DNA from 3 places in the Acidovorax sp. 69 genome. Region 1 is predicted to be linked to each of the others. Evidence: predicted binding sites of a transcription regulator. Region 1 holds the regulator's gene; each other region holds the start of a gene.
What was found. Region 1 encodes LexA, which represses DNA repair genes until DNA is damaged. Its sites were predicted from a motif close to ACTGTATNNNNATACAGT; they were not measured.

Region 1 (6,905 bases):
CAGCATCTTCAAGGTGAATGCCCGGCTGCTGAGCAACTCGGCAGGCTGGGTGGCAAACATCAGCAAGCCCGACGCCGCTGCCAATCCAAACCCGCACAGCGCCAGCGAAAGGCTGAGCCGGGCCAGATCTTTCACCGGCAAGGCGGCACCCCACCCAAACACCCGCAGCTCCAGCAAGACCAAATTGCCGAGCAGCAGCGCTATGCCCACAATGTGCGCAACCTCCAGGGCCGGATAGGCCCAGGCATGTGTCTTGAGCACGGCAAACATCGGTGCAGCCCCTTCAATCAGCCCGAAGCAGATCGAGCATCAAAGTCACACGTGCCTTGACAGGCGACAGCCCCTGGGAGTCTGGCAGCAGATCCCCCGGCTTGGGAAGCACCTGCCCCTCTGTACATCGGGTGGAGCGCACCACCCTCACCCCCGTGTTTTGTGCACGCGACAAGGCAGCCTCCAGGCTATGGTGAATGGTTCCGTTGCCAGTGCATGCCACGACCAATCCCTGCACCCCTTCTCGCACCAGCGCATCTACGGCTTTACCCGAAGCCGCCGCGTGGCTCATAACCACCTCAACCCAGGGCCATTCGCCAGGATTTGCTATATTTTCAATAGCATCATGAACATACTTCACTTGCGCCAGAGGCCAGTTTTGCACCAAACGCACGCGTCCTTCCTCCACCCAGCCCAGGGGGCCTGCATCGCCTGAGTTGAATGCATGCACCCGATAGGGATGGATCTTCTGCACATGCCGCGCGCCATGCACCTCGCCAGCAGCAACCACCATCACCCCCGCAGCCCCCGGTGCCAGCACCACTGCCACAGCGTCCAGCATGTTTTGTGGGCCATCGGGGGTGAGGGCTGACGCAGGGCGCATCGCGCAGGTCAGCACTACGGGCTTGGGTGTATCCAGCACTTCCTGCAGAAACCACGCCGTCTCCTCCAAGGTGTCTGTGCCATGGGTGATGACCAGCCCCCGCACCTGCGGGTCCTTCAAATGGTGCGCGCAACGCAAGGCAAGCGCACGCCACACCGCGTAGTCCATGTCCTTGCTGTCAATCTGTGCCACCTGCTCCGCCACCAATGCACCGCCCGCCAACACCTGAAGGCCGGGCACTGCGGCCAGCAACTCGTCCACACCCACCTGGGCAGCGGTATAGCCAATGTTGTCCCCCGCTTGTGCCGAGGTGCCCGCAATCGTGCCTCCGGTGCCCAAAACCACAATTTTTTGCCCACTCACTTGCGTACTCCGAAAAACTGGTGAAAAATACAGTTACTGGATTAAAAAACAGTTGTTCGCCACTGTAACCGCCTGCACCGGAAACCACCATGCTCGACAACCCGAAACTCACCGCCCGCCAGCAGCAGATCCTGGATCTGATCCAGACCGCCATTGCACGCACTGGCGCGCCCCCCACCCGTGCAGAAATCGCGACCGAGCTGGGATTCAAGTCGGCCAACGCCGCCGAAGAGCATCTGCAGGCCCTCGCCCGCAAAGGCGTGATCGAACTGGTGAGCGGCACCTCGCGCGGCATCCGTCTGCGCAGCGACACTGTTCGCTCCATCAACGCGGCGCGCGGCAGCCAGTTCAACCTGCCCATTCCCGGTTTGTCGCAACTGGTGCTACCCTTGGTGGGGCGCGTCGCAGCGGGTTCGCCCATTCTCGCGCAGGAACATGTAGACCAAACCTACAGCGTGGAAAACAGCCTTTTCCAGCACAAACCCGACTACCTGCTCAAGGTGCGCGGCATGTCCATGCGCGATGCCGGCATCATGGACGGCGATCTACTGGCCGTGCAGTCCACGCGTGAAGCACGCAATGGTCAGATCATCGTGGCTCGCCTGGGCGATGATGTCACCGTCAAACGCCTGCGCCGCACCGCCACGGCCATCGAACTCCTGCCCGAAAACCCCGACTATCCGGTCATCGTCGTGCAGCCCGGCGAGCCCTTCGAAATCGAAGGCCTTGCGGTCGGTTTGATCCGCAACACCATGTTGATGTAGGCCCCAGCCTCCTGTCAGGGCCACACCGCAGGTGGCGGGCGTTTGGTGTGCTGGCAACGGCACGCCAGCCCTGCGGTGCCAGGCTCGTTTCATGCCAGTCAGTAAGTAAGTACCAGGCATGAAATCACTTTGCAATCCTGCCTATGTCCAACCCCCGACCTTCGGAGTTTTCACATGGGAATTGCATTGTTCACCCTTCCTGTATTTCGCAACCCGCTGCGCGACCTGATGCGCCGGCTTTCACTCCAAGTGCCGACTGGCGTCGCGCCAACGGGTCATCGTCCAACAACGGCATCGGCTATCCTCGACCGGCCGCAATGGAGCAACGAAGCCGGTCTCAGCAGCCGCAGCGGTGAGGACAGCCGCATCTCCCCGTCTCCCCAGCGCCCGGCGGATGCACAAGGCACACGCCCCATGCGTGGCAATTGGCCATTCACAGTCAAACCGCCAGTTCGCAGTCCCGAAGCCCCCATCCGGCCACCAGCCGCTGCCAGTCGGTCTTTTCTTTCCATCCCATCGATGGGCAGTAATCGCCACACCTTTCTTGCGTCTCTGACAGCGGATGCAAGCACGCACCAAACCACCCGGGTCCTGCGGCGAAAATCAGACTCCGGCACAGGCCGATTGGTGATCGCAGGGCGGATGGCCGATGTGTGCGCAGAACTGGACCGCATCGCCGCTTCAGAGGCCATTCAGGCATAGAACCCATCCCCAAGTCTTGCCGGGGCGCGGGCGGCAGCCTCTTGGCGCCGTTATGCAGCGCGCATTGCCAGCCACGCTGTGCCTGGCAGGAATTGCTTTGACCGAGTCAACACTCGGTCACCAAAAGCTGTGGATTTTGATGAGCAAGGCAGCCACCGGACGCGGTGCGGCTTTCCCTGCCAAGGCACAATGTCGGGATGAACATTGTGATTCTCGACGATTACCAGGATGCAGTGCGCAAACTGCATTGCGCATCTCGGCTCGACGCATACACCGCGAAGGTTTACACCAACACGGTCAAGGGACTGGGCCAGCTCTCTGTGCGACTCAAAGATGCCGACATCATCGTGCTGGTCAGAGAACGCACCCAAATCACACGGCAACTGGTCGAGAAGCTCCCGCGACTCAAGCTCATTGCGCAGACGGGCAAGATAGGGAGCCACATTGATGTGGCCGCCTGCACAGAACGTGGGATTGCCGTGGCTGAAGGCGTGGGCTCCCCGGTGGCCCCTGCAGAGCTGACATGGGCGCTGGTCATGGCATCCATGCGCAGGCTGCCCCAGTACATCTCCAATCTCAAGCATGGAGCCTGGCAACAGTCTGGACTGAAGACGGCATCCATGCCTGCCAACTTCGGTCTTGGCAATGTATTGCGCGGCAAAACGTTGGGCATCTGGGGTTATGGGCGCATCGGACAACTGGTTGCGAGCTACGGCCGGGCCTTCGGCATGAATGTACGTATCTGGGGCCGTGAAGGCTCTCGTGCGCAGGCACTGACAGACGGCTACCAGGCAGCGACCACACGCGAAGAATTTTTCTCGCAGTGCGATGTCATTTCGTTGCACCTTCGACTGAATGACGAAACACGCGGAATCATCTCGCTTGAAGACCTTTCGTGCATGAAACCAACCTCATTGCTCGTCAATACATCGCGCGCAGAGTTGATCGAACCCGATGCTCTGATCGCGGCCCTCAACCGGGGACGCCCTGGCATGGCGGCCATCGACGTGTTCGAGAGCGAGCCTATCCTGCAAGGCCATGCTTTGCTGCGGCTGGAAAACTGCATCTGCACGCCTCACATTGGCTATGTCGAACAGGACAGCTACGAGCTGTACTTTGGTGCTGCCTTTGACAACGTGGTGAACTTCATCAAAGGCACCCCAACCAACATCGTGAACCCAGGCTCACTCCAGGTGCGCCGCTAGTCAGCCAGTCAAGCAAAAGCCTCTACAGGCACCGCCATTCGCTGCGCGGGCAGACGGACCCCAAAAAAGCAAAAAGGCTTCCCGCAGGAAGCCTTTTTGCTTGCACCTGACCCGTCCTACCCAGCGTTGACACGTGGACCTTTCAAAAGGGAGATGTGTCATGGAATCGGGGATCAAACGCACACAGCGCGACTACACGCTCGCCTTTAAATTGGCGGTGGTCGAGCAAGTAGAAAAAGGCCAACTCACTTGCAAAGGGGCGCAGCGCAAGTACGGCATCCAGGGTAACTCGACGGTGTTGGCGTGGCTTCGCAAGCACGGCCGCCTGGGCTGGACGGCTGGGGCATCATCTGCAGCCATGCCAATAGACAAGAGCGAAGAGACGTTCACCCCCGAGCAGCAGATCAAGGCGCTGAAGGTACAGCTTGAGCAGGCGCAGCAGAAGGCCCAGCTGTTCGAGTCCATCATCGACGTGCTGCGCAAGGACTACGGGGTGCGTGTCGTAAAAAAGCCTTCGGGCAAGTCCTCTCGCAAGACCTCATCCAGGGGTTGAGCGTGAAGAGGGCTTGCCAGTACATGGGCCACAGCCGGCAGGCGTATTACCAAAGCAGGCGCCGCGAGGCCGGTCGCCTGGCTACGTCGCAGGCGGTGGTGGGATTGGTTCGTGAGCTGCGTATGCGCCAGCCGCGAATCGGCACGCGCAAGCTACACCATCTGCTGCACGAGCCACTGCAGCGCCAAGGGATCGCCCTGGGCCGCGATGCGATGTTCGACGTACTGCGCAATGCCAAGCTGCTGGTGGCGCCTCGTCGGGCGTACCACAAGACCACAGACAGCCACCATCGTTTCAGGCGCCACCCCAATCTGCTCAAGGCCGGGCCGCAACAAGTACGCGCCAGCGCCAGTGAACAGGTCTGGGTGGCTGATATCACCTACCTGCCCACGCAAGGCAAGTTCGTGTACCTGAGCCTAGTCACGGATGCATACTCCAGAAAGATCGTGGGCTGGCACGTGCATGAGAGCCTGCAGACCGAAGAGGTGGCGCAAGCCATGAAGATGGCGCTGTCAGGGCGGAGCAGTCGTCAGCAACTCGTGCACCATTCAGACCGTGGCATCCAGTACTGCTCGGCGTACTACCAGGCGCTGCACCAGCGGCACGGCGTGACCTGCTCGATGACAGATGGCTATGACTGCTACCAGAATGCACTGGCCGAGCGGGTCAACGGCATACTGAAGACAGAGTTGCTGCTGCAGCGTCCTGCGGATCTTGCCCAGGCCAGACGCATGGTCGAGCAGTCGGTAGGGATCTACAACTGCGAGAGGCCCCATCTGTCGCTGAAAATGAAAACGCCCGATGCGGTGCATCGGGCGTCCTTGGCCGGGTAGTTTGGCTGGAGATTTAACCGGTCCGGGTGTCAACGCTATTCAGGACGGGTCAACCCCAGCAAAATCCGGGGCCAACCACTCCATTTACAGAGGGGTCTTCTTACCGTCCTTGTAGACGTACAGCGTGATGGCGGGGTTCTTCATTTCGCCATTGGGTTCGAAGGCGATCGTGGAAGTCACGCCCTTGAAGCTGGACTTGGCCAGTTCGTTCACATACACCTTGGGATCCACGGAGTTGGCGCGCTTCATGGCGTCAACCAGCAAGAACGTAGCGTCGTAGGTGTAAGGGCTATAAACCTGGAACTGGTTGGGGTACTTGGCATCATACTTGGCCTTCCAGGCCGTACCGCCAGGCATCTTGGCCAGCGAAGAACCGCCTTCCGCGCAGATCACGTTGCCCAGGGTCTTGGCGCCAGCGGCCAGCTTGGCGATTTCCGATGTGCAGATACCGTCACCACCAAAATACTTCACGTTGCCCATGCCCAGTTGTTCCATCTGGCGCAGCATCGGGCCGCCTTGGGGGTCCATGCCGCCGTAGAACACAGCATCAGGGTTCTTGGACTTGATGGCGGTCAGGATGGCCATGAAATCGGTGGCCTTGTCGGTCGTGAACTGCTCGTCCACCACCTTCATGCCCTTGGCTGTGGCCGTCTTCTTGAACACGTCTGCCACGCCTTGGCCGTAAGCGGTACGGTCATCGATGATGGCAACCGTCTTCAGCTTGAGCGTGTCCACAGCGTAGAACGCCAGACCAGCGCCCAGGGCGTTGTCGTTGGCGATGATACGGAACGTGGTCTTGTAGCCAGGCTTTGTCAGGTTGGGGTTGGTCGCAGCGCCCGTCACCATGGGGATACCGCAGTCGTTGTAGACCTTGGATGCGGGGATGGTGGTACCGGAGTTAAGGTGGCCCACAACGCCAGCAACCTTGGAATCGCACAGCTTCTGTGCGGCAGCCGTGCCCTGCTTTGGATCAGCAGCGTCATCTTCAGCCTGCAGCTCGAACTTGATCTTCTTGCCGCCGATGGTGATGCCTTGGGCGTTCAGCTCTTCAATGGCCATGCGGGCGCCATTTTCGTTGTCCTTGCCGTAGTGGGCTTGGGCGCCGGAAACCGGAGCCACATGGCCGATCTTGACCACCTGCTCTTGTGCAGAGGCCACACCAGCAGCAGCCGCGATAGCAGCAACCACGGTCAGTTTCAACTTCAATTGCATATCAATCTCCAGTAAAGATAAACGCTGAGAATGTTCTTGTGTCTCAACGCAGGCGAACATATCGCAATTTACGGGCCAGATCATTAGGGAACACGATTAAACGCGAGAGAAACCACAGGGGAATACCCTGTCATCCCTTGGTCACGGGCGGCCCACCACTGGCCAACTCATCGGCGACAGCCTCATAAACCGCATGGCGAACCACTGATTCGATCTCTTCGCGCAACCTGGGCAGCACGGATCGGGTCTGCTCCTGCACCACGGTGGCGATCGCTTCACGAAGGCGCTGATCCAGCACAACGTCCACACGCTGCATGACACGGTGCACCATGTATTCCTCCATGCCGTCAGGCAAGGGACGGGGCACGGAAGGAACCGCAACGGTGTCGAACGTCGGGT
Region 2 (6,905 bases), 1.1 Mb from region 1:
AGCTGGACATGTTCGCCCCCTGCCGCAACGCCACGCCCGCCAAGTTGGCGAGCCCTTCGCCCACGACAGCGCCAAAAGGGTAAAACGGGGCGGCACCAGCGGGTCGGTCCGCCAGTGAGCCAGGCCGCGCTGGGCGCTTTGGGCCAGCGCATGGGCCCCACCAGAGCCCGAGCGCAACCCCATAGCGCGGTACCCCGTTCAGACCCGGCTGATGGCCCTGCGCACCCGGCAATGGCCAGGGCCGCCGGTCGCCCGGGTACTTGTCACCCTCGCCCCACAAACGGCATCCTGGTCGCCATGACGGTGTGGAACAGCACATTGGCTTCCAGAGGCAGGTTGGCCATGTACAGCACCGACTGCGCCACGATGTTTGCATCCATCAGGGGCTCGATGGCCACTTCTCCGTTGGCCTGCGGTACACCCTTGGCCATGCGCGATGCCAGGTCTGTCATGGCATTGCCGATATCAATCTGACCGACTGCGATGTTGAACGCACGCCCGTCGAGGGCGGCGGTTTTGGTCAACCCCATCACGGCATGTTTGGTGGCGGTGTAGGCGGCCGAGTTGGGTCGGGGTGCGTGTGCAGAAATCGAGCCGTTGTTGATGACACGACCGCCCTGCGGACTCTGATCGCGCATGACCCGGAAGGCCTGCTGAAGGCAATAGAACATGCCGTTCAGGTTCACATCCACCACTTCGCGCCACTGCTGCGGCGTCCAGTCCAGAAAGGAGCCGGGTGGGTTGCCCCGACCTGCATTGTTGAACAACAGATCCACGCGCCCAAAACGGGCAACCGCTTGTGCAAACAGGCTTTCTACCGCAGCCGCATCGCACACATCGGTGGGCACACACAGCAAGCGCTCGGCAGCACCCGAAAGGGTTTGGGCTTGCGCGCTCACTTCCTCCAGAAGTGCAGCGCGGCGCCCCGCCAGAACCACACAATAGCCGTCGCCGGCCAAGGCGAGTGCGACCGCCTTGCCAATGCCAGAGCCGGCGCCGGTGACAACGGCTACTTTCTGGGTTTTCACGGGTGTGTTCATTCAAATGGTTCCTGATGTCATACGCAGAGAGGTTGAGACTTGCGGCACCGCTTCGCCAACGTGCCATGAAGCACAGTATCGATCAGGGGGTCGCGGCAGGGGTTGCATCGACCTCGGGGCGGGTCCCACGCCAGGCGTTCAGGCTGGGGAATTCGCGGGTGCAGCCCATGCAGCGCAGCCTCTCAGCGTAGCGCATGACTCCCGCAGCATCCCGCGCAACCACGCGGTGGTAGCTGGTCGCGCCGCAGAAACTGCAGCAGTTGGTGGACGTTAGCTTGACGGGCTGCATGGGGTGGAATGGGTACATCGGCTTCAGAAGGGCCGCGCATCCGAAGGATTTTGGGTCCATTCAACGCAGCGGGTGTGGGGGGGCCACGGTCGTTGCGACCTGAAAGCAGTGGGCTGATGATAGGCGCGTGCATTGTCGAACAGCCTTGGCGAGGCTTGCGTGTGCGGGGGCACCCATCCGTCAACACATCTGCACCCCTGCAGCGACAGCCACGGAATCAACGTGCCACCATCCAGCCCTGAGCCTCCCCCATCAAATGCTCCCGAAACACTTGCGCAATGGGCGACAGCTGTTTGCCTTTGGGCCAGACCAGATGCCACTGCGACTGGATGGGAAAGCCTTGCACGTTGAGGATGGCAAGACCCTCGTGGTGGGCGCCCAACGCGTGGCGCGAGACGATGGACACGCCCAATTGGCCTTCTACCGACTCTTTGATGGCTTCGTTGCTGCCCAGCTCCAGCATAGCGCCGGGGGCAAAGCCCATCTGGCTCAGGTGAGCGTCGGTGGCCATGCGGGTGCCTGAGCCTTTTTCGCGCAGGATGAAGCGCTCGGCCTGCAATTGATCGAGTTGGACGCGCTTTTTGGCGGCGAGCTTATGGCCTGCAGGGACCACAACCACCAGCGGGTTGGGCATGAGGATGTGATCCTCCAGCGGCAAGTCAGCGGGCGGCATCGACATCACGTAAAGGTCGTCCAGATTGCTGCGCAGGCGCGTGATGACATGGTCGCGATTGAGCACCTCCAGCGAGATATCAATCTGCGGGTGCAGCTTGCAGAAGCTGCCCAGCAAGCGTGGCACAAAGTATTTGGCGGTGCTCACCACGGCGACCTTGAGCCGCCCGCTGGTGAGGCCTTTGGTGCCAGAGATGCGCTGCTCAAACGCATCCCACTCGCCAGCGACGGCACGCGCAGTGCGGGCCAGGGCGTGCCCGGCATCGGTGAGGTGCACGCGGCGCGAAACGACTTCATACAGCGGCAGGCCCACGGCCAGCGTTACTTCTCGCAGCTGCATGGAGGCAGTGGGCTGGGTCACATGCATGACCTTGGCGGCGGCGCTCACACTGCCGGTTTCGGCCAGCGCCAAAAAGAGGCGCAGCTGGCGAAAGGTAATGTTCATAGATTTTTATCTATAGGTAGTCGCATTCGAATCGATTTTACTTTGCAGATGGCCACCCCTAGCATCGGGCCCCAACAAGGAGTTGAACGATGCAAAGCCTGCTGGACCCTGCGATTTTGTTTTTTGCCCTGGGGGTGTTTGCATGCCTGGTGCGATCAAACCTCGAGATGCCTGTAGCCATCTCGAAATTTTTGTCCATTTACCTGCTGATGGCGCTGGGCCTCAAAGGCGGGTTTGCGCTGGCGGCCTCGGGCATGACGCCCAGCGTGGTCAGCAGCCTGGGTTTGGCCGTGCTGCTGGCGGTAGTGGTGCCCCTGGTGGGCTTTGCGCTGCTGAGGCGGTTTTTGTCAGGCTTTGACGCGGCAGCGGTGGCGGCGACGTATGGCTCGGTCAGTGCAGTGACGTTTGTGACTGCCACGCAATATCTGGAGTCGCAGCACATTGCCTACGGCGGCTACATGGCAGCGGCGATGGCGCTGATGGAGTCGCCCGCCATCATCCTGGCGGTGATGCTGGCCAACGCGCAGCGCCAGCGGCTGGCTGCAGCCGCAACACCTGCGGCAGCGCCGGTGTTGGCCATGGCGATGCCGGGCACTGGCGGCGGGGCAATGCCAGCACCGCGTGCAGGACCCGGCGGACCAGGACTGTCGATCGGCAAGATCCTGCATGAATCGTTCACCGACGGAACGCAACTGCTGCTGTTGGGCGCCATGGTGATTGGCCTCGTCACCGGCGATGCGGGCAAGGCAGCAATGCAGCCCTTTTCGGGCGACTTGTTCAAGGGCATGTTGTGTCTTTTCCTGCTGGACATGGGGCTTGCCACCGCGCGCAACCTGCCGGCCGTGCGCAAGCAGTCGCCGTGGCTGTTGGCGTATGCAGTGCTGGGGCCCCTGGTGCACGCCAGTCTCGCGCTGGGGCTGGCGTGGATGGCTCAAGTCCCTGCGGGCGACGCGGTGCTGCTGGTGGTGCTGGCAGCCAGCGCGTCGTACATCGCGGTGCCGGCTGTCGTCCGCTACGCCATCCCCGAGGCCGATCCATCGCTGTATGTCAGCCTGTCGCTGGGGCTGACGTTTCCGCTGAACATCGTGCTGGGGATTCCTCTGTACACGCAGGTGGTGCAGCGGCTGTGGGGCGTGTAGGGGAGACGATGCCCAGCGCTGGGTCTGTCATGCCGCGGAGCAGACGCGGGAGCCATGATTTTGCTATTTTTTTGATAGCTATTTGCGCTTTATCCGCAAGCACCTCAGGCGATGTGACCCATATTTTCCCAGCGGGAGGACGTAAACGCTCCCAAGGGTCATGCCCCGCACATCAAAACAAACTGCTCTGGCCCCGCAGCAACCCGGGCCGAAACTGCGACAGATCCAGCTCCATCCGTTCGCGATTCAGCCCCAGCTTGCGGCAGGTGGTGGCAAACCGCTGGCGCACCAGGTCGGCCCACAGGCCGCTGCCTTTCATGCGGGTGGCAAAGTCGCTGTGGTACGTTTTGCCCGCGCCGCGCTGGGCGTCTGAGAGGTTGTGCAGGTCTTGCACGCGCGCCATCACACGGGCTGCGCGCTGGGGGTAGTGCACCTGCAACCATTCGCGGAACAGCGCGTCCAGCTCCCACGGCAGGCGCAGCACGGTGTAGAAAGCGCTGCGGGCACCGGCGTCATGCGCGGCTGCCAGCACCTGCTCCATGTCTTCGGTGATGAACGGGATCTGCGGCGCCACGCTCACGCCCACGGGCACGCCCGCATCGGCCAGCGCGCGGATCGTTCGCAGGCGCCGGTGGGGTGCTGCGGCACGGGGCTCCATGCGGCGGGCCAGCGCCGGGTCGAGCGTGGTGATGGTGATGTACACGGCGGCCAGCCGCTGCGCAGCGAGTGGGGCCAACAGGTCAAGGTCGCGCTCGACCCCGCTGGATTTGCTGATGAGCGAGAACGGGTGGCGTGCGTCGCGCATCACCTCAATGAGGCTGCGGGTGAGCCGCAAGTCGCGCTCAACGGGCTGGTAGCAGTCGGTGTTGGAGCCGATGTTGATGAGCTTGGCTGCATACCGCGGCGCCCCCAGCTCGCGCCGCAGGACGTCGGCAATGTTGCGCTTGGCAATGATCTGCGTTTCAAAGTCCAGCCCCGGCGAGAAGTTGAGGTAGCTGTGCGTGGGCCTTGCGTAGCAGTAAATACAACCGTGCTCGCACCCACGGTAGGGGTTGACCGACAGGTCGAACGAGATGTCGGGCGAATCGTTGGCGCTGATGGCGCTGCGCACGTTTTCAAAATGCACGCGCGTGGCGAGTGCGGTGGCACCACCATCGCCCTCGCCACCGTCCTCATCGACTTCCTGGAGGCCCGATGCGCGGCACTGCCCGGTGTGCGGACTGGCCCAGCCGTCGTCCACCGGATCGCGCACGTCGCGGGAAAACCGGTGCGCCATGGCACTGGCAGCGCCCCGCCCCCGCACCGCCTGCAAGGGGATGCGGATTTCTTCGGGCGCTGGGGGGATGTCGGTGGTGTCGATGGATCGGCGCGGCATGGGAACGAAACACTCATGGGAGGTCGGTGGCAAGATCCACAGAATACTGTATTTTTATACAGTTATGTTGTCCGATTGGCACGGCCGCGAGAAGACGGAGCGGTCTGGTGCGGCACTGGGCGCGCAGGGGGATCGACAACGTCCCTGCAGGCGGCTAGGCACCAGCATCAAGGCGCGCAATCTCCGGGGAGACTGAGCACCAAGGCCAGCATGCCAAAACCCTGGCGGTATCGCCGAGGGGCCCTGTCGGTCGACGGCCCCATTGACCTCGCGCGGCAGTGCGAGATTCACGATGGTCTACAGTCGCGCCCTTTGCAACATCCCACCGAGGTATCGCCATGGCGCGCAAGCCCCAGATCACCCTGTCTTCTCTGGACATCGACCGCATCGAAGCCCTGCTGGCAGCCATTCCCGCCAGCGTTTTTCCGGGCAAGGCCGAGTTGCAAGGCGAGCTGGACCGCGCCGACGTGGTGGCGCCCGAAGACATTCCGCCCGACGTGGTGACCATGAACTCCACGGTGCAGTTCTCGATTCTGGAGACTGGCAAGGAGTTCTGCCTGACGCTCGTTTACCCCCGCGACATGGACGGAAGCACAGACCGGCTCTCGATTTTTGCGCCGGTGGGCAGCGCGCTGCTGGGGTTGTCAGTGGGAGATGAACTGGCTTGGCCAGGGCCGGGCGGCAAGTCGATGACCGTGCGCGTGAAGGACATCCTGTACCAGCCCGAAAGCGCGGGCGAGTTGCACCGCTGAGGCTGTCGTTGCCGGGCCCGCCTGCAATACGCCGCTTGGCGTTGCGGTCCCCAGCAGTGACAATGGCAGCCGCCATGACCACGCCGAGCCCGCCCGACCTCCCCCCGTCCATCGACCCGTTCGACCCGGACTCAACCCTGGCCTTCCAGAGCCGCATGGAGCGGGCACCCGAGTGGTTCTGCTCGTTCCTGGCCGGCAACAGCCGCGAAAAAAGCCGCCTCAAACGGGAGATGGCCACCATGAAAGGGTCGGTGGTATGGCTGGTGCAGCAGCGCCGCCAGGGCAACTGGACTGCCGACGAACGCACCCATCTGCGCGGCGTGATGCGCTCAGCGTCGTCGGTCAGTCCCTATCTTTTTATCTGGGTGATCCCCGGTTCGATGCTGATCCTGCCCTTCATGGCCTGGTTCCTGGACCGCCAGCGCAAGCGGCGCGAGCGCAAGCTGCTCGGCTAGAACCATGGGGGGGTGCGCGGATCCGCGCCCTGCCCTCCCACCCCGATCAGGCGGAGCCTGTCAACGCCGTCTGCCGCGCTTCGACGAGCGCAGGCGCAGCGTTCTGTATTGCTAGAGGCTGCGAGGCATCAAGCCCAGTGGCTTGACACCGCCACCAGCATGCCCGCACCCACCAGCCCCAGTTGCCAGCGCAGGGCCGTGGTCCATGAGGGCACATGGCGCTCCACCCGCAGGTACAACACCCGCCCGGCGGCAAGTGACAACACAAAGGCCAACACCATGCCCAGCGCGTTGAGCACGGGCGAATCTGGCCAGAGATGGCTGACCACTGCATTGACAAGCAGACACACCGAAAAGTGCACCAGAAAGACCGAGTAGGACATTTGTCCCAATTGCACCAGCGGCGCAAACCCGCTCCATGAGCGCACGCGCTCGGAGCGCAAGGCCAGCACCAGACACAGCGCAGTGACCGTGGACACGACAATCCGGCCGCGAAAATCCAGGGCCAGCGCAACCCCTCCCAGCAACACCATGACAGCGAGCCAGCCCTGTGCCTGGCGCCCCTGGGGTGCCCGCACGGCCCAGTGGGCGATCATGCCCAGACCGTAGGAGCCAAAGAAATACAGCGCCCACATGTCGAGCGTACCCATGCGATTGAACACCCACAACGACGCCGCAGTACCCGCCACCACGAGCCCCTGGGCCAGTCGGTCAGCCTGCCCCCGCGCCCCTGCTCCA
Region 3 (6,905 bases), 380 kb from region 1:
TTGGAAACAATCAATGAGGAACTTTTCAGGGTTTACCCATGCCTGAGTGCCAATGGCCATCAAAAAGATGGCTTCAGACCCCAGCGTTCCATGCAAACCCTGATTCAGATTTGGGACAGTCCAAAGGGGCGCCTCGTGCCGACTTCCTGCCCTTCGCCTTTGGGCTGCAGGCCTATCTGGCCGTAGTTCCAAAGCAACGCTTGATGTGCATCAAGGCCGTTCGGAGCCACGCAGTGTTTTGTGTCAGTGCCTTGCAAGAGAACGGCATATAGTCCGAGGTAACGATTTGTGTTCCTCGCATGACAGATACCCTTTTCCCTGCGGATATCGACACTACTGACAGCCCCCACTATCTGCGCGCGCTGACCGATATGGCTGACCGGCGTACGGTGGTTGCCGACGCAGCCATCTACACCGACAACGGCATCAAGTTGGTGGAAAAGGGGACCCGCATCGACAGCCGGCTTTATGACCGCCTGGTGCAGCACAAACTGCGCGAGCCCATCGACCGCCACCTGTCCATCGAGAACCCCGTGGACGTGCCCGCTTTGCTGGTGGCGGGCCAGACGCTCATTGAGCAGGAAGTGCTGCCGGGCATGCTGGTCGAGGCATTGGGGTCGGCGGCCCGGCTTTTGGCGCCGCTGCGCTCCCTGCCATTGCCGACCTCCATGGCCTGCAAGCTCACGGTGATGCGTGACCAGCGGCCCCAGCTGTTTCAGCACAGCTTGCAGATGATGACTGTGGCCGTTTTTCTGGGGATCAAGAGTGGCCTCACTGAGCGCGATTGCGGCGCGCTGGCCGCTGCCGCCTTGCTGCATGACCTGGGTGTGCTGCACATGGACCCGGCCTGGAGCGACCCTGACCACAAGGTGGTCGGTGCGCAGCGCAAGCATCTGGTGGCGCACCCGATCACCGCCATGCTGATGATTCGCGATACCCAGTCCTATTCCCGTGCCACTGAAGTGGCCGTGTTAGAGCACCATGAGCGCATGGACGGGAGCGGCTACCCCCGCGCACTGGCCGGTGCTGACATCACGCCCATGGGCCGCATTCTGCTGTTGGCCGAGGTGGTGACTGCGTTTTACGAAAAATACGACGATATGCCAGCGCAGCGTCTGTCGTTGGTGCTGCGGCTCAACCACCGTAAATTCCCGTCGGCATTGGTCGCGCATGTCCTGCCTTTGCTGCAGGAAGAGGTGACTCGCGAATCGGCCCTCATGCCCTTGGGCAATGATGCTTCGCGCCAGATTGACTTGCTGGCCGAGGCTTTTTCTTACTGGGACCAGCTCAAGGCAGCCTTGCCCCCTGCCACTGGAACTGGCACCAAGGCCCTTGAAGGTAGCGCCTTTGCATTTGCCGACTCGCGCTTGCTTGCCCTTCAAAAAGCCTTGGTGGAAGCGGGGTCACACCCTCAGCAGCAGGGCGATTTGATGGCGCAATTGCAGGGTGATGCCATCGGCATGGCCGAGGTGGCCTTGGTGGGGCGAGAGGCACTGTGGCAGTTGCAAAGCATTCTGAACGCCAGCCATCGTCGCTGGCCCAAGTTATCGGACCGTGCGACCCCTGCGGACGCTGCTGTGGCCGACTGGTGTGATTGGGCGCTGCGGAGACTGTGAAGGATGGATTGCACGTAGCCAGCCGTTTGGCGCTTCTGTGTGATCCACCCCCGGTGACAGGGTGCGTCTGGATCTTGAAATCACCGTAGGCTTTGGCGCGAAAGAGCCCATGAGCAGCGATGGTCCGGGCGGAAGTTTCTGGATGTCACTGGGTGAGCGATTCCGTCCAGGCTGCCATACCGCCTTGGGGGCAGCCCTCGCTGCGCGGAGCGCGAGACAGTGGTGCCCTTTGGCTTTTTCTCTCAATGCGGCCATCGCAACTGCGCGCATTCGTTTCGATCCGGATGCTTGCAACAGTGCGTGGGGTCCGGGTGCCGCTGACTGACCCTGTGGGGTAGTGCTTTGCGACAGGCATTCATAGCCCCATAGTCGTTCTTTTTCAGCGTCTCCCTCATGGGGTGCACATGCTTCAAAATACTGTGTATATTCACAGTATTCTTGTTTTTGAAGCCATTTCGCCACCATGTCTGCATTGCGCCTTTCCCTGCGGGTTGCGTCTGATCTTCCCGCTGTCGTGCCGGGTGTCTGGCATGCAGATACCCTGGGCATGGGCCTGCACCCAGCGCAGCCCACAGGGTATGCGCTGCTGGACACCCAGTTGCCCGGCGGAGGCTGGCCGGTGGGGGCTTTGAGCGAGGTACTGCAACCCTCGGCAGGCCTGCATGAATGGCAACTGGTGCTGCCAGCGCTGGCACAGGCTACCGCCCAGCGGGCGGGTACTGTGGTGGCTGTGGCCCCCCCCTGTGAGCCTTTTGGCCCGGCACTCACGGCGAAGGGGCTGTCGGCACAGCGGTTGTGCATGGTGCGGGCCGATAACGCCAAGGCGGCACTCTGGGCTGCCGAGCAGGCACTGCGGTGCCGCGATGTGCTGGCCGTCATGGCCTGGCTGCCGCAGGCGCAACCGGCGGCCTTGCGCAGGCTGCAATTGGCGGCGGCGCAACAACAGCAGTTGTTGTGGGTGTTTCGCCCGGCCAGCGCTGCGCTGCAGGCGTCGCCCGCCTTGCTGCGGCTGCAGGTACAAGGGCTGGCACTGCCGGGTGACGCCTCGGCATCGCCAGGGATGCAGGTGCATATCCTCAAACGCCGGGGGCCGCATCTTGCGCAGGGGCTTGATCTGCCGGCTTGTCACCCTCAGTTGGCGCAGGCGCTGACAGCGCAGGCAGAGCGCCGGCGTGCCGCACAGATGGCGGTCCATGCAACGGTAATGCATCGCAACACGGCAGTCCTTGGGGATACACGGGAGCTGTGTCAGCGCTCTGTGCCCGTGCCTGCGATGGTTGGGCCGGAGGGGAGGGAGCATGCACTGGATCGCACTGCCATTGCCATGGCTGGATGAGTCCGTAGCAAGGCGCGAAGGCGCCGGAGCAGTGGGCCCTGCGCCAGCAGCAGCTGGCAGCGGGGCGGCCCCAATGTCGCCCAGCCCGCTGGTGGCCGCTGCGGCGGGGTGGTGGGCCTTGCGTTTCACTCCGCGCGTGGCGCTGGTGGATGGTGACACCGTGTTGCTGGAGGTCTCCAGCACCGAACGGCTGTGGGGCGGGCCCGATGTTTTGTTGGCGCTGGTATTGCAGGCTTGGTCCGATGCCTGCGTTGGTTTGGCGGATGCAGCGGCAGGCGATGACGTTGGTGGACAAACAGCTGACCCGCCAACCACCGTCTGGGGCTGTGGGCCGACAGCCCTGGTGGCGCAGGCTTTGTTGCGCATGGCACAGGCGGCGGAGAGCCGGCGGCCCCACGGTCCCAGAGCCTCGGAAGGCAGCCACAAAAAGACCGCACTGGTTGATTGGCCGCAGGCGATCTCGCCGTTGTCTGACAGCGCCCTGAAGGGCTTGCCTTTGCACACTTTGACGGCCTTGCGCCCGCATGTGGCCAGCCTGGAGCACATGGGCTGCCGCACGTGGGGGTCGCTGCATGCGCTGCCGCGTGCCGGGGTGGCAAGGCGTTTTGGTGCCGGCGTGTTGCGGGTGCTGGACCAGGCGTTGGGCGATGCCCCGGAGGCGCACCGCTGGCTGGAATTGCCCGAGCAGTTTGTGCTTGCCACCGAGCTGCCTGCATTGGCAGAGTCGGCCGATGCGCTGCTGTGGAGCGCCAACCGCACCCTGTTGTCGGCCCTGCAGGGCTGGCTGCAGGGCCGACAACAGGGTGCGCTGGCGCTGGAGCTGGCCTGGCGCCACGACCTGCGGCGCATCGATGGGGTGCTGATCGCCCCTGCGCAGGCCCTGCAGGTACGCACCGCCCAGGCCACGCAAGACATGGCGCACTTGCGGCGCCTGTTGTCTGAAAACCTGGCACGCACGGCCCTGGCGGCACCGGTCAACCAGATCACGCTGCGCCTGCTGGAGTCGGCACTGTTGCCACACCGCAGCGCGAGCCTGCTGCCACCCGGTGATCGGGGTGCGGCCCATGACCATTCATCAGACGTGCAGGGCGAGGCCTTGCACCAGTTGCTGGAGCGCCTGTCAGCCCGCCTGGGGGCGGACCATGTGCTGGCCCCCGTGCTGCAGGCCGACCATCGGCCCGAGCGCATGCAGCAGTGGCGACCTGCGGCCGAGGTGTTATGCCTTGTCACGGCAGCCCGCCCTGCAATGCGTCCTGCCGTCCGGCATGTGCCCGCCAGCGTTTCGGGTGCCGCGCTGGATATGCACCCCCATGCCTTGCTGCTGCCCACCTGGCTGCTCAATCCGCCCCGCCGCTTGCTTGTGCAGGGCAACCGCCCCTGTCACCACGGTCTGCTGCGCCTGTTGGCCGGTCCCCATCGGTTCGAGGCGGGTTGGTGGTCTGCCATGGAGGACGGCGAAGATCCGGCCCGCCCCGGTGCGGGCCTGGCCTTGCGTGACTATTTTGTGGCGCACAACGATGTGGCGGGGCTGGTGTGGGTGTTCCGCGAGCGGCTGGCGCCTGTTTCTGAGGGCACACAGGCCCTGGCGCGCCCCCATCGCTGGTTTTTGCAGGGAGTTTTTGGGTGATGGCGCGCAGTGCCGCTGGGGTGGTGCCTTCGCCCCTTGCTCTGACTTCGGCCAGGGACTCCTCCGTGGCGCCGTCCGTGCCAGCCGTTGCAGCGGGGCTGCCGGGTTATGCAGAGCTGCACTGCCTGTCCAACTTCAGCTTTCAGCGCGGTGCATCCCACCCGCAAGAGCTTGTGGAGCGTGCCTTGGCGCTGGGTTATCAGGCGCTGGCACTGACGGATGAATGCTCGGTGGCGGGGGTGGTGCGGGCACATGAAGCGGCTGAAAAATCAGGCCTGCATCTCATCGTGGGCAGTGAGTTCTTGTGGGGCGATCTGCGGCTGGTGGCGCTGGCGCGCGACGCCGAGGGCTGGGGAAACCTGTGCGAGTTCATCACCGCCGCCCGCGCGGCAGCGCCCAAGGGCGAGTATCGCGTGGGGCCGGGCAGCCCGTTGGCGCTGCTGCGCGGGTGCGAGCTGCTGCTGGCCCCATGCCGCCAGCGTTTGAATGCTTCTGATTTTGTAGCTGTCAGCGCTTGTATATCAAGCGCTACAAGCCATTTTGACTCATATTTTGACGGCCATATCTGGCTGGCCGTAGAGTTGCATCTGGCGCCGGACGATGGTTTGTGGCTGGCCACGTTGCAGCGCGTGGGGGCTGTGCTCAGTCTGCCGCTGGTGGCCGCTGGCGACGTGCACATGCATGGGCGCGGGCGCAAGCCGCTGCAGGACGTCGTCACCGCCGTGCAACGGGGCTGCAGCGTGGCGGAATGCGGCTTTGCCCTGCAACCGAATGCCGAACGCCACCTGCGCCGGCGTGTGCGGCTGGCAGGCCTTTATCCGCCCGAGTTGCTGGCAGCCACGCTCACGGTGGCAGCGCGTTGCTCCTTCAATCTCAAGGAAATCAAGTACCAATATCCGCTGGAGACCGTTCCGGCTGGCATGACGCCTGCCCAGGCACTTGCCTGGCTGGCCGAGGAGGGGGCCAGGGGCCGCTATCCCCAAGGGGTGCCCGACTGGATTGCTGCGCAGATCCGCAAAGAGCTGGTGTTGATTGCACATTGCAAGTACGAGATGTATTTCCTCACCGTGCACGACATCGTGCGCTTTGCGCGCAGCGTGGGCATCCTGTGCCAGGGGCGCGGTTCGGCTGCCAATTCGGTCGTTTGTTATGTGCTGGGCATCACGGCAGTGAACCCCGCAGATTCACATCTTTTGTTCGAGCGCTTTATCAGCAAAGAGCGCAGCGAGCCGCCCGATATCGATGTGGACTTTGAGCACGACCGGCGCGAAGAAGTCATCCAGTACATCTATGAAAAATACGGCCGCGAGCGCGCCGCCATTACCGCTGTGGTCACGACCTATCGCACACGCAGCGCCTTGCGCGATGTGGGCAAGGCCCTGGGGGTGGCGCCTGCCTTGGTGGATGCCTTTGCCAAGGACCATCACTGGTTCGACGAAGAGTTTGCGACCGACCGCCTGCAGGAGCTGGCACAAGGCCTGGGTATGCCACTGCATCGGCACACGGCCACGCTGTGGCTGGAGCTGGCCGCGCAACTCAAGGGCTTTCCGCGCCATCTGAGCCAGCATGTGGGCGGATTTGTGCTCACGCAGGGCAAGCTCACGCGCCTGGTGCCGGTGGAGCCCGCGAGCATGCCAGGCCGCTCCGTCATTCAATGGGACAAGGACGACCTCGACATCATGGGGCTGCTCAAGGTCGATGTGCTGGCCTTGGGCATGCTCAGCGCGTTGCGCCGTTGCCTGGACTTGCGCTCCGCGCTGCGGGGCGAAGGCTGGCTGCTGCACGACATCCCGCGCGAAGACCCCGCCACCTACGACATGATCTGCGCGGCCGACACCGTGGGCGTGTTCCAGATCGAGAGTCGCGCTCAGATGAGCATGCTGCCCCGCCTGCAGCCGCGCGTGTTCTATGACCTGGTGGTGGAAGTCGCCATTGTGCGGCCCGGGCCCATCCAAGGTGGCATGGTGCACCCGTACTTGCAAGCGCGTGAACGCAGGCGCAGGGGCGAACCGCTGGTGCTGGAGAAAGCGGAGTTGGAAACAGCCCTGGCGCGGACGCTGGGTGTGCCCATCTTTCAGGAGCAGGTGATGCAAATCGCCATGATCGCTGCGGATTTCACGCCGGGCATGGCCGATGACCTGCGCCGCTCTATGGCGGCATGGAAGCGCAAGGGCGGCGTGCACCGTTTTGAAGAACCCCTGATGAAAGGCATGCTGGCCAAGGGCTACCGCCCTGAGTTTGCCCAGGCCATCTTCCAGCAGATGCTGGGTTTTGGTGAATACGGCTTTCCTGAGAGCCACGCCCACAGCTTTGCCTTGCTGGCCTA

Region 2: the regulator LexA is predicted to act here: its motif matches at 5,006-5,023, upstream of CLU85_RS16235 (PA0069 family radical SAM protein).
Region 3: the regulator LexA is predicted to act here: its motif matches at 2,033-2,050, upstream of imuA (translesion DNA synthesis-associated protein ImuA).

What each region holds. Positions count from the first base shown of each region.
Region 1 is NZ_PGEP01000001.1:2,407,173-2,414,077, reverse strand. Features, by position in the region: gene CLU85_RS11080 (hypothetical protein) at 1-270, opposite strand, end outside; gene CLU85_RS11075 (asparaginase) at 284-1,237, opposite strand; gene lexA (transcriptional repressor LexA) at 1,327-2,001, shown strand; gene CLU85_RS22990 (hypothetical protein) at 2,176-2,703, shown strand; gene CLU85_RS11060 (D-2-hydroxyacid dehydrogenase family protein) at 2,901-3,908, shown strand; one part of gene CLU85_RS11055 (IS3 family transposase) at 4,069-4,411, shown strand; one part of gene CLU85_RS11055 (IS3 family transposase) at 4,411-5,294, shown strand; gene CLU85_RS11050 (branched-chain amino acid ABC transporter substrate-binding protein) at 5,379-6,506, opposite strand; gene CLU85_RS23625 (hypothetical protein) at 6,637-6,873, opposite strand.
Region 2 is NZ_PGEP01000001.1:3,533,659-3,540,563, forward strand. Features, by position in the region: partial or broken gene CLU85_RS16215 (phosphoethanolamine transferase) at 1-83, shown strand, start outside; gene CLU85_RS16220 (SDR family oxidoreductase) at 264-1,040, opposite strand; gene CLU85_RS23035 (hypothetical protein) at 1,123-1,329, opposite strand; gene CLU85_RS16225 (LysR family transcriptional regulator) at 1,547-2,446, opposite strand; gene CLU85_RS16230 (sodium-dependent bicarbonate transport family permease) at 2,536-3,585, shown strand; gene CLU85_RS16235 (PA0069 family radical SAM protein) at 3,758-4,960, opposite strand; gene rnk (nucleoside diphosphate kinase regulator) at 5,299-5,712, shown strand; gene CLU85_RS16245 (hypothetical protein) at 5,787-6,167, shown strand; gene CLU85_RS16250 (acyltransferase) at 6,296-6,905, opposite strand, start outside.
Region 3 is NZ_PGEP01000001.1:2,785,414-2,792,318, reverse strand. Features, by position in the region: gene CLU85_RS12750 (HD-GYP domain-containing protein) at 300-1,616, shown strand; gene imuA (translesion DNA synthesis-associated protein ImuA) at 2,080-2,952, shown strand; gene CLU85_RS12740 (DNA polymerase Y family protein) at 2,915-4,579, shown strand; gene CLU85_RS12735 (error-prone DNA polymerase) at 4,579-6,905, shown strand, end outside.